4 regions of the Fictibacillus marinisediminis genome follow, and region 4 is predicted to be linked to each of the others. Evidence: predicted binding sites of a transcription regulator. Region 4 holds the regulator's gene; each other region holds the start of a gene.
What was found. Region 4 encodes LexA, which represses DNA repair genes until DNA is damaged. Its sites were predicted from a motif close to CGAACATATGTTCG; they were not measured.

Region 1 (3,179 bases), on a different contig from region 4:
TCCCCTGGGAACTACTGATGAAATTGAACGATTCCGGAAACATTTTAAAGCATGTGACAGGATCTAAATAACCCATCATATAAGAATTCAGGGTCCACACAAAAATTACTATTACTCATGTTGTGCTACTTAAGAGTACCTGTAAATTTAATCAACATGATTCCAATTATTTAAGGTAGGTGGATTAATATGTTACTTTATATTCCTTTAAAAAAACTAAATACAAACCGGGAACGTGTTCTCGGTGATCTGGAAAATCTCTACTACCTCTCTGAAAGTATCCTTCACATCGAAGTCAACGATCAGATGTTAATTGTGGATACTTTAAATCATCGAGAAGTGAAAAAACAGATCAAAAGATATTTTACCCAGCCATCCACCAACCCAACCCTTAAGCAAAAAGTGTTGGAGGACAATACAATGCATATTCCCTCCTACCATAGTTCATTTGTTCATTCTTCCACTGGTGCCATATTGACAGGCGACAGTTCATTTCTAGAGGAAGCCTTCGACCGGTTAATATGTCAGATTGCCAAAAAACATCACGTGGTTTTTAAACACTATCCCTCGTTTCTCTCCAACAAAAGTATGCATGTAAGTGGATATGCTAAATGTTTCCCCCAACGTTTGTATCGCTTAAGTGAAATTCCTCATGAGTTTGATATCCTTACACAGTATCGAAAATTATCTCAGAGTCATCAAGACACGAATCATCTCTTTAAAACTACCGACCACTTCTTACAACCCTGTATCTGTTACCATGTTTATGAGGAGTTGGCCTCTCAGTCGAATCCAGAGCTCTTACAGTTATATTCTGCCAAAGGAAGATGTTATCGACATGAACATCCTCACCGATTGTCTCCTACGAGATTGCAGGAATTCACAATGAGAGAAATTGTTTTTGTTGGCTCTGACAAAGACGTGAAAAACGTTCGGATGCAGTTACTGAGTGATGTTTGGGATCTTTTTGAGGATTTGGGTCTTCGAGGATATCTCACCACCTCGAACGATCCCTTTTTTTTACATGAGAATCAAGATAAAAAGTTTTATCAAATTGCAGACAATACGAAATATGAAATCATTTTTTCTCCAAATGAGGACATTCATGTATCCATTGCATCCGGTAACCATTGTGGTACAATGCTCTGCGATGCATTCCAATTAAACAAAGAATCTCCTTCCCTTTTTTCTGGCTGTGTGGCCTTTGGGCTTGACCGTTGGGTACAAGCTTTTCTGTATCATTATGGCTCTGACAAAAAAGGGTGGCCGTCCCTGATACGTAATCTTATTGTATAAACTAGTTTAAATTTCAAGCACCATCTGCGCATCCTCTTATTCTTAGAATTTATCAATTAGTACACCCTTCATTTAATTATTAAATACCTTCTTTTACTAAATAATTCCAATACAGTTATATTTTCCAGCGTATAAGAACGTATATTCGCATATAATAAATAAAACATACGTTCTGGAGAGTGTTTATTATGGATTATAAAAAAAGAGAGAGCATCTTATGCATTGACTTAAAGAGCTTTTATGCTTCATGTTCATGTATAAAAAGAGGCTTAGATCCTTTAACCACCTATTTAGCTGTTGTTGGAGCTACCGATCGTCAAGGAAGTGTCGTATTAGCAGCTACTCCCCTTATGAAACAAAAATATCGCATCAAAACAGGAAGTCGCTTGTTTGAGATTCCACAACATAAAGAAATTCACATTGTTAATGCAGAAATGAAGTACTATCTTGATATGTCTATGGCAGTAACTAAAATTCTTCATCGTTTTGCATCTAGAGAAGACTTACACATTTATTCCATAGATGAAGCGTTCATACGGGTAAATCCGGTTGAGCGCATTTTTGGAGACAAATGGTCGATCGCACGAAGGATAAAAACGGAAATATTTGAAGAGTTAGGGCTCACAGTTGCGATTGGAATTGGTGAGAATATGTTGCTCAGCAAACTATGTTTGGATCTTGAGGCTAAAAAAACAACAGAAGGAATCGCGGAGTGGACATATGAATCAGTGCCTCAGAAATTATGGCCGGTTACCCCGCTCTCTGAAATGTGGGGTATCGGTAAAAAAACACAAAACACATTAAACAGAATGGGAATTGTTAAAGTCGGTGACTTAGCCCACTACCCCTTAGAACTATTAGAGAAGAATTTTGGAATTATGGGAAACCAGCTTTACTACCACGCGCACGGTATTGATCATAGCGATCTAGGTGCTCCTATTATGATGGGTCAAATCAGTTTCGGAAAAAGCCAAATTTTATTAAGGGACTACTCAGATAAAGAAGAAGTAAAACATGTAATCTTAGAAATTTGCGAAGAAATAGCCAGGCGAACACGGTCTGCTCGTAAAGCGGGGCGAACAATAAATTTAGGTATCGGATACTCCAAAGATTCATTCGGCGGCGGATTCAATCGATCAAAAACAATCGATCAACCTACAAACATTACGATGGATGTTTATAAGGTCTGTCTTGAATTGTTTGAGAAGTTTTATAATGGTGATGTAGTCAGAAGTATTGATGTCAGACTTTTGAATATTGTAGATGATTCCGAAATACAGCTATCATTGTTTGACTTGGATAATCCTAAACGATCCCGGCTTGGTTATACGATGGATGAAATCAGAAGGAAACATGGTTCTGCTTCTTTATTAAGAGGGGTTTCTTTTACCCAAGCAGGGACAGCTATTCACAGAAGTAAATTAATCGGTGGACATAAAGGATAAAGAGCTTGGCAAAACGCCAAGCTCTTCTTTATTGAGGCCGATAAGAACTCCCTAAAAACGAAAGTGCATTCCCGTTATTCACCAAAGTTCCCAGGATCAAATGGATCTGCATCACCGCCATTATCGCCACCTGTATCTCCATCGCCGGTGCCATCATCAGTGGTGCCGTCATCTTCTGTTCCATCGTCGTAAGATCCGTCATCATCATTATATTCTTCATCCGGGTCTTCAACTGGCTGGACCTTCCAAAATACGGTTCCAAGTGCAATAGGTGTATTATCGGTTAAACCAATGCCATATTCAATAAGATAGGCTTCAGACCCATTATTGTCTGAGAATACTACACTAGCTTGCCTTGTGTCACCCGCTAGAACTGTAGCATCTCCATCTAAAACAACAGAGGTACCATCTTTATAATAAACTTTAAACTGACCAGCA
Region 2 (3,179 bases), 2.0 Mb from region 4:
GCTTTTCGTATTGTCGAAATAAAATTTTTTATTACAAAGTAATTCGACACAATTTTCTGATATTTTTTGATAAATTATTAACTGAAGTCTAATATTGATGAAAAGGGGATAGAAATTTGAAGAAAAAGCTTGCTGTACTTTCAATGTGCTCAGCCCTGTCATTCTCACTGTTTTCGGGACTTGTTTCCCAGCCTGCCAGCGCTGAGGAATCAGCTTCACAGGTGCATTATCTTCTAACGTATAAAGGCAACAACGTCCCTTCCAACCTTTCTGCAAAAATTGAACAAGCCGGCGGTTCTGTGGAACGTGTCGTTGAGGAAATTGGTGTTGTAGAAGCCAAATCATCCTCCCCTGATTTTCTTGCCAAAGTGAAGGCAGATTCAAATGTACAAGCCGCGGACAAAGAATTGGAAGTTTATTTGGAAGACGATCCAAATCCAGCTGACGGACAACCCATTACATCCATTCCGCAGCCCGACTGGAACGATCCGAACCAAAACTACCATGATCTCCAGTGGGATATAAAGAAGATCACGAACGATTTTAAATCCTATGACATCAACAAAGGAAACCATAATACCGTCGTCGGGATCATTGACACTGGTATGGACTTTAATCATCCTGATTTAAAAGCAAATGCCGATCTTGCCGGCAGTAAAACCTTTGTGCCTGGCACGAAAGATGCCTGGGACCAGAACGGCCATGGAACTCACGTAGCCGGTTCCATTGCTGGTAACGGTAAAGTTTACGGCGTTGGCCCGAACTTAACCGTACGCTCGTACCGGGTTTTCGGTGCTACAGGCGGTGCACAGCAATCATGGATTACCGATGCAATCGTGTCTGCAGCGAACGATGGAGTTGAGGTCATCAACATGAGCCTTGGCGGATGGCGCTGGATGGCAAACAATCTTGGCGACAAAGGCGATTCCGCTTCCATGGTGGCTTATCACCGTGCCATGCAGTACGCTACGCAAAAAGGTGTGACGGTTGTCGTTTCTGCCGGCAATGACTCCCGCAACTTGAACGACATCCATGACATGCAGGCTTACTGGAAGGAAACGTACGGATTGGATATTAAAGGGCCATCCCGTGTAGCACCTGCACAGGTTCCTGGAGTCGTCACGGTATCCTCTTCCAACGAGTGGTCTACCGACAAAATTGCGTTCTATTCCAACTACGGAAGTGTGATTGATGTAGCAGCTCCTGGCGGCGACAATGGCCCAACATACGATGCCCTATATCGCCAAAATCCAAAAGGAAATTATCTTGATAAGCGTGACTTTATGTACCGCGCGTTCTCAACCTGGCCAACCTATCTGACACCCTATGTAACAGGAAACTTAAAAGGTTATGCCCTTCTTCACGGTACTTCCATGGCTGCACCGAAAGTAGCCGGTATCGCAGCGGTCATCAAATCACAGCATCCTGAATATTCGCCAGCACAAGTTCAGGCCAAGCTGCGCCAGACAGCTGTCGATCTCGGAAAAGTGGGACAAGATCCGCTATTCGGGTCTGGAGAAGCCAACATCTATAATGCATTAACGAAATAAAAAATTGGTGCCAGGCACCCGCTTTTGACATATGTCAAAGAGCGGTGCCTGGCACCAAATTTATGGCACCAAATTTACTCTTACTTATTTTACTTTCACATCCACCAGATCAGACATCTTCACTCGATGGACCTCATGGTGGAAATCTACGACGCGCAGCTGTTTTTTATAGGAATCTACATAATGGACCTTCCCGATCAATAAATGGAAGTCCCCTTTTTCAAAAATGGTCATACACAGATCCAAATCCTCAGCCATCGCTTCACAGATCGTCTCCTCCATCAGCTCGTATTGCTGTTCATCCAGTTCTGGTTTTGTCTTCTTTTTATGATCCCAGTCAAACTCCCTTAAACCCTTCACATGCTCAGGCATAAACATCCCTTGCCATTTCATCTTTCCGCGATCCCGAAGCATATTCATCACCTTCCTCACCCTATTATATGCGAATGTATGTTCGGTTTATACTGAAAATAAATGACAAGTAATGCATGTCATTTGCGGAAACTTGTAAATTGAAGGCAACCAGCCTAATGAAGTGCCCAACCTTAGACTCCAACCAATCCTGAGGAATGTGTAAATTTTAAAATATTTTTAAACAAACCTGTCATTTTCTGTTATATTAAAAAAGATATTGAAATTGGATAAATACGATCATTAATGGCTTTTTATTATAATGAAGAGGTTGATGAAATGGACAGACGTTCAGCTAAAAAGCAGCGCAAGAAGAAACGCAGTGGACTAAAGACTACCCTCATTATTCTAGGCGTGTTATTGCTCATTGGAGCAGGCGGTTTCTACTATGTTTATGGCTCCGTTAAGAATACGGCCAACAAAATGCACGACAACTCAACATGGGACGGTTCCTCTAAACGAAAGAAAGAGCTTACTCCTTCAAAAGGCGACCCGCTTTCTATCTTGATTTTGGGTGTCGATGAGCGGCAAGGTGACCGCGGCCGATCCGATACGCTAATTCTTGTCACCGTTAACCCGAATACAAACAAAATGGTAATGACCAGCATCCCGCGTGATACGCGCACAGAAATCGTTGGAAAAGGCAAGGAAGATAAAATTAACCATGCGTACGCATTCGGTGGTACGAAAATGGCGATCAAAACAGTAGAAAACTTCCTCGACGTACCAGTCGATTACTTCTTGAAAGTAAACATGGAAAGCTTCAAAGGAATCGTTGATGCCTTAGGAGGCGTCACTGTAGATAACGAACGTCTGGCGTTTAATTACGATGGCTACTCGTTCCCTAAAGGCGAACTGAAGCTGTCCGGAAAAGAAGCACTTGCTTATACCCGTATGAGAAAACAGGATCCACAGGGTGACTTTGGCCGTAACGAACGCCAGCGCCAGGTGATCAGCGCAATCATAAACGAAGGAGCACAAATTTCTTCGGTTACAAAAATGGGCGACATTCTGGACGTAGTCGGCACTAACGTAAAAACAAACATGACGTTTGACGAAATGAAAGACATTCAATCGAAGTATAAAGGCGCTCGCAAAAATGTAGAAAACATAGAGATCAAAGGCCAAGGCCAGCGAATCGGCGGCATCTACTACCTCGTTGTGCCGGAAGACGAGAAAACCAAGATTCAAACCACGTTAAAAGAACAGCTTGAACTT
Region 3 (3,179 bases), 450 kb from region 4:
CTTGTTAAAAGCGATCTTAGGGGAGCAGGAAGTCACTGGTCTTATCGAGATTGGAAGATCCGTTAAACTTGGGTACCTTTCCCAGACCGGACTGAACAGTCACCCGGATGAAACGGTATTGTCTGCTTTTCGCGAAGCTGTTCCTGTTGATGAAGGGACAGCAAGGCATTTGCTTGCCAAGTTTTTATTTTATGGACAGTCCGTGTTCAAGAAGGTGAGGGATTTAAGCGGAGGAGAGAATACCCGCCTTCGCTTTGCACAGCTCGTCAACCAGGATGTCAATCTGCTGCTGCTTGATGAGCCGACCAACCATCTGGATATTGATTCACGTGAAGTCCTGGAGGATGCCCTGGAAGAATATAACGGAACTGTGGTAGCTGTATCGCATGACCGGTATTTCTTAAATAAGCTCTTCAACCGTGTGGCCTGGGTTCATGAAGGAGAGATCAAAGAATATTTAGGCACTTATGATGAGGCTCGGCTTCAAAGGTAGGAAATCGTTTATTGTAAGCCTGCGATAGTGTATGATGATAGGACAATATAAACGATATGAGAGATAGAGGGGTAGACGATGGACAAGGACTTAAGAGCTCTGGGAGACCGCATTGTTCAGCATAAAGTGGAACTTGCTGAGGCCGTAACACAGAATCGGATAAAGAATGGGATCAATCCGCCGAATGACCAGCAAAAGCAGCTTTTAATCGATTGGCGCATTGAACTGTTTCAATTCATCGGTGAAGCATTATTCTCAAACCTCGAACAATCAGAAAAAAGATTTTTAGAATGGGGAAAAAAAAGCGGGGAAATTGCGGTAGAAATCAATTTGTCCCTTGATACAGCCCTCGATTCTACACGGCTTTACCGGACGATCATCTGGGAATTCATTGGAAAAGAAGTGGAAAGAAATGATTACGATAACCATACAGTCATGAAGGCTGTGACTATTATTGATCCATTATTGGATAAGGTGGTTTATTCTTTCAGCGTGGCCTATGTGGACTATAATCATCATCTGCTCGACTTGGCCAGAGATGCACTTGAAGAGCTGTCTGTTCCTGTTGTCCGCCTTACGCAGACGGTCGGGGTCCTGCCTCTCGTCGGTCCCATTGATACACACCGCTCGAAATTGATCATGGAGATCGCTCTTAATGAATGTATGGAGATGCAGATTGAGCACCTTTATATTGATTTATCAGGTGTTCCAATCATTGATACGATGGTCGCCCATAACCTTTTTCAAGTGATTACATCCTTAAAGCTTCTCGGTGTGGATGTAACATTGACAGGCATGCGGCCAGAACTTGCTCAGACCGTTGTTGCTCTGGGAATTAGCTTTGAGGGATTTTCCATCGCAGGAAGCCTTCATCAGGCACTGGGACAGAAAGGATTATTGCAAAGCGTGTAATATTATTAGGGTATATGCCTATCCTTACTAAGGATAGGCATATTTTTCTAGTTGCATAAAGAACGTTTGTTCGCATATACTGTGAATAAATAAATGGTAAGGCGGTGGCTAAAATGAATCGATTGCTGATGCGTTGTGTGTCTGAACGTTCTCCCTTTATGATGATCTATCAGTCTGGCGGCGGGCAGTTTACTCAGCGTTACGTTTTTCCGATTTCTTGTGAAGGAGAAACGTTAACCGCCTATTGCTGTCTTCGAAAACAAATCCGTACGTTTAAGCTGTCTAATATTTTGTCGGTTGCCGGAAAAACGGCCTGAACGGCGATCGGGAGGAACAAAAATGTTATATGGCGATGAAAGAGATCGTATACTAGTAGATAAATATATTATGTATCCTATGCTGCTTACCATCTTTAACCGTGATTTAAAAGTGATTGCCGTTTCTCCTTTCAAATTAAGGCAGCCGTATGTCACACTCATCGAGAATGTGATGAATGCCATCAGTTTTGAATTAAAAGATGTGAAAAAAGAAATGATGGCCCGTAAAATTAAAGTAACGGATGGAAGGCCAGTGGATGACATCACAGAATATCAGATTTTTATCCGGGGATATCAGGAAGTTATGAGATTCCCGAACGTCCATCTTCGAAATAAAGCAGAATTGCTGATGAAACATTTTCTTTTTGGTACGCTGATAGAGCGCAAATAGCAAAGCTGTTCAAAGCTTTCGGCGAGAGACTTAGGAATCGGGCCAGGTGAATCATGAAAAAGTATACGCAGTTAGCAGAGGAGTTAACACAAGAAGTAAAAATAATTAGCAGGAATCCCGGTGATCCTGTGGAAGTTCTGTTCGCTCCTGAACCGTGGGAGCTTCTGGGCTGCGGCAATTATGCTGCCGTTTTCGTCCGTCCTGATTTCCCTGACCAAGTCGTTAAGATTTATGGCAGAAATCATGAAGACCTGCTTGAAGAGATATCTGTTTACCGGCAGCTGGGGGAGCACCCTGGATATTCACGCTGTTACGGATATGGAGAACGCCACTTGATCCTAAAGCGAATCGAAGGAATAACACTTTATGATTGCCTGCATAAAGGGGTGAAAATTTCCGAAAACGTGATTCGTGACGTGGATGAAGCACTGTGCTATGCTCGAAACCGCGGCCTTTTTCCCCGGGATGTTCACGGGAAAAATGTAATGATTTCTAATGGGCGGGGAATCATTGTGGATGTTTCAGATTTTTGCAAGAAAGAGGAATGCTATAAATGGAGAGATTTAAGAAAGGCTTATTTTAAGATCTATCAGCCGTTCTTTTATAGATTCCCTCTTAGAGTTCCTTATCCGGTGCTGAATGGTGTACGAATCGGCTATCGATGGTACAAAAGATGGAAAATGAAAAAATAGGTCTAAGGTTCGTGTTTGGTGTTGGTAAAAATAGGTTATATGGTATATAATTACTATATCGGATAAATAGAAGAGACCTTTGTCTCAGAGCAAACCATCTGAAAAGGTGGGACGCAAAGCCGCGGGCCTAACGTTTGTAGAAACTATGGCAGCCGGGTTGCCAAAGGGGAAAGAGCGATTTCCCTGCAGGGGAGATGGCTTTTTTTGTTATGTTCGGCCAAATACATCTTGTTCAAAGCCGGTCACTTCTTAAATACTATATTGAATAGAGGGATCCAACCTATGCCAGAAACGGACATCGCCGACCTCAAAAGCCGTCTTTATAACCTTCATATCGAATCCATTCCCAGCATTATCGAGAGGCATCTTCTTCA
Region 4 (3,179 bases):
TCTGACCACTGAATCCGTTATTGAAAAGGCCAAGGTGTTCTCCCCTTTCACAGTTGTTATATAACAGTATATACGAAATTCTGAATTTTGCAACAACAAAAAAGCCTGATTTCTTTGAACTGAAATCAGGACTTTTTCCTTAATGCTTCATATTGTTCTGGCTTTTTTTACTTTCTTTTAGTTTATCCGGTGTTACATCATTGCCTTCCGGGTCAATGATCTTCAATGAATGCAATCTATTTTGAAAAGAAGTTCTGACGTTTTTCAGATACTCCTCCCTTAATTGCTTTTGTTCTTTGGCTTCTTCTGTTGATAAACCTTCTTGTTTAGATTTTTTGGCAAGAAAATTTATCCGTTCCAGTTTATCTGGTGTAAGCATGGAACACCTCTCCTTTTTCTTCGATATTCCTATCGTAACGAATATTAAGTAGAGTTTCCAGTCGGAGCACTTTCTAAATACTCCTTATACCTGCGGTGAACTGTCGCTTTTGATGCTTCATATCCAAAACCCCTTAGCGTAACGGCAATTTCTGCAAACGTAAGGTCCATTCCTCTAAGCCGGATGATTTCATCAACCGGAAGCACCTTCCGGTCTCTTCCTCCATGATGGATGTTCTTTAAATTCTTTTGTGGTTTATAGCCTTTTTGAACAGCCTTCCTCATTCCTCTTTTTATCTTTAAGTTATGTAGCTTGCGCTGATATTCCTCTACAACGGCAACGATTTCAAGCACCATAGACTCTGCTTCGGAAAGATGGTATTCCCCTTGGCTGCTGAAGGTATAAACTTTAATGTTCCTCTTCTGAAGTTCGTGAAGAAGAACGATCTTGGCGTTCCCCCTGCCCAAGCGGGTATCATCCGTTACAAGAAGAACATCAAATTCTTCGTTTTGGGCCCGCTCGATCACCTCAAACAAACCATCCCGTTCCAGGCTGTATCCGCTTTCTCTATCTTTTATGACAGAGACAATGCCAAACCCATGGCTGACTGCCAGCTGTCTCAATTCATCTTCCTGCCGGGATAAAGAGGATGTCTGCTCTTCCTTTTCGGTGCTTACTCTGCAATAAATGATCGATTTCAATTGTGCCTCACCTGTTTTCTTCTGCCTTGATCGGTATTGTTAATTTCTGTCCTGGGGTAATGGTTCCTGCCTGTATTCCGTTATTCTTTTCAACCCAGTTGACAAATTCCCAATTTGAACCTTTGTCCTTCGTATATTCTTCGGCGATCTCCCAAAGTGAATCACCTTTATTAACGGTAATCTCCATATATTCTCTGGATCCTTCTGCGTGAGACTGATAAGCGAACATAATAAAACCTGCTGCAACAATAGATAATAGCATAAATACCGGTGAAAATCCCTTCATCATATATCTCCCCTTTGCGAATATGTGTTCTTATTAATTTTCATTATAATAGGAACACCTGTTCTTTACAAGGGTTTTTTTCGAACTTATGTTTGTATATCTTGTTCCTGCATGCTATACTTTTTTCAAGAGTATTCAGTGAATGAGGTGTAATCATGACAAAATTATCCAGAAGGCAAATCGATATCCTGGACTTTATTAAAGAAGAAGTAAATGCGAAAGGCTATCCACCATCAGTCAGGGAAATCGGTGAAGCAGTTGGACTGGCATCAAGCTCAACCGTACACGGCCATTTATCCAGACTTGAGAAAAAGGGGCTGATCAGGCGTGATCCTACCAAACCCAGGGCCATTGAAGTGCTCGGCCTCGAATCAGATCAGATCATAACCAGAACGCGATCCGTTAATGTACCGATCATCGGTAAAGTTACCGCGGGTTCACCGATTACAGCAATCGAAAACGTTGATGAATATTTTTCATTGCCAGAACATGTTGTAGGCGACGATAATGTTTTTATGTTAACTGTAGAAGGAGACAGTATGATAGAAGCTGGCATCTACGACAGGGACCTCGTGGTAGTCAAGCAGCAGCCAACAGCTGAAAACGGTGACATCATTGTGGCCATGACAGAAGAAAATGAAGCGACTGTAAAACGCTTTTTTAAAGAAAAAGACCACATTCGCCTGCAGCCGGAAAACGCCGCTTTATCTCCAATTTTGCTGCAAAACGTGACCATCCTTGGTAAAGTAATCGGTGTATATCGAACACTTCAATAAAGAAAAGCAAAAAACAGCGACCCCGCAAGCATGGCAGGGTCGCTGTTTTAGTTATAAGGATTATATTAGTTATGAAAGTTTGTACCGTCCGTCGTTGCTTCTATAATGCCCGCACGAATCACAAAGTCTCCAAAGTGTTCGCCTTCTTCGCGTTCTTTCGCAAATCTAGGGAACAGCATCTTCAATTCTTTTAAAATCTCTTCCTCTCCTATGTTTTCACGATACATTTTGCTTAATCGGCTGCCGTCAAACGCTGCACCCAAATACATGTTATATTTTCCTGGCGCTTTACCGATAAACCCAATTTCACCTAGCGCATGGCGGGCACATCCATTGGGGCAACCCGTCATCCGAACGGTAATCTCTTCGTTTCTCAAGCCGTTTTCTTCAGCTATGTTATCAATCTTGTTCATTAGCACCGGAAGATAGCGTTCTGCCTCCGCCATGGCTAGACCGCAAGTAGGAAGGGCTACACATGCCATGGAATTGCGCCGGATCGCAGAAACATTTTGGCTGTCGAGCATTCCATACTGTTCCAACAGCTCTGTAATCTCTTGTTTCTTCTCTCTCGTAATATTGGCAATTATAAGGTTCTGGTTGGCGGTCAAACGGAATTCCCCTGTATGGACCTTAGCGATTTCCCTTAAACCGGTCATCAGCTTGTAGTTTTCAAAATCCGCGATACGGCCGCCTTCAACAAACAGAGTAAAATGCCAATTCTCCTGCACACCCTGTACCCAGCCATACCGGTCTCCATTATCTTCAAATGAAAAGTCTTTCGCTACATCCAGACTCCAGCCTAAACGGTTTTCCAGCTCTTCTTTAACGGTTTGAAGACCTAACCGGTCGACTGTATATTTGAAGCGGGCGTTTTTACGCTGTGAACGGTTTCCATAATCTCTCTGAATGGTAATGACTTTTTCAGCCACCTCAAGAACCTGGTCCGGTGCGCAAAACCCAATCACTTTTGACAACTGCGGATAGGTTGCTTTATCTCCATGTGACATTCCCATGCCTCCACCAATGGACACATTAAA

Region 1: the regulator LexA is predicted to act here: its motif matches at 1,431-1,444, upstream of LCY76_RS22805 (Y-family DNA polymerase).
Region 2: the regulator LexA is predicted to act here: its motif matches at 1,994-2,007, upstream of LCY76_RS20945 (YolD-like family protein).
Region 3: the regulator LexA is predicted to act here: its motif matches at 1,465-1,478, upstream of LCY76_RS08640 (WYL domain-containing protein).

What each region holds. Positions count from the first base shown of each region.
Region 1 is NZ_JAIWJX010000004.1:15,498-18,676, reverse strand. It holds gene LCY76_RS22815 (glycosyltransferase family 2 protein) at 1-67, shown strand, start outside; gene LCY76_RS22810 (aminoacyl--tRNA ligase-related protein) at 190-1,296, shown strand; gene LCY76_RS22805 (Y-family DNA polymerase) at 1,482-2,741, shown strand; gene LCY76_RS22800 (hypothetical protein) at 2,816-3,179, opposite strand, start outside.
Region 2 is NZ_JAIWJX010000002.1:4,000,549-4,003,727, forward strand. It holds gene LCY76_RS20940 (S8 family serine peptidase) at 117-1,550, shown strand; gene LCY76_RS20945 (YolD-like family protein) at 1,635-1,970, opposite strand; gene tagU (polyisoprenyl-teichoic acid--peptidoglycan teichoic acid transferase TagU) at 2,241-3,179, shown strand, end outside.
Region 3 is NZ_JAIWJX010000002.1:1,578,308-1,581,486, forward strand. It holds gene abc-f (ribosomal protection-like ABC-F family protein) at 1-493, shown strand, start outside; gene LCY76_RS08635 (STAS domain-containing protein) at 572-1,405, shown strand; gene LCY76_RS08640 (WYL domain-containing protein) at 1,519-1,722, shown strand; gene LCY76_RS08645 (YhjD family protein) at 1,745-2,113, shown strand; gene LCY76_RS08650 (serine/threonine-protein kinase) at 2,167-2,805, shown strand; cyclic di-GMP riboswitch class I at 2,884-2,970, shown strand; gene LCY76_RS08655 (GGDEF domain-containing protein) at 3,088-3,179, shown strand, end outside.
Region 4 is NZ_JAIWJX010000002.1:2,026,905-2,030,083, reverse strand. It holds gene LCY76_RS10915 (iron-sulfur cluster biosynthesis family protein) at 1-33, opposite strand, end outside; gene LCY76_RS10910 (DUF896 domain-containing protein) at 140-379, opposite strand; gene LCY76_RS10905 (YneB family resolvase-like protein) at 424-1,080, opposite strand; gene yneA (cell division suppressor protein YneA) at 1,088-1,369, opposite strand; gene lexA (transcriptional repressor LexA) at 1,522-2,142, shown strand; gene cysI (assimilatory sulfite reductase (NADPH) hemoprotein subunit) at 2,208-3,179, opposite strand, start outside.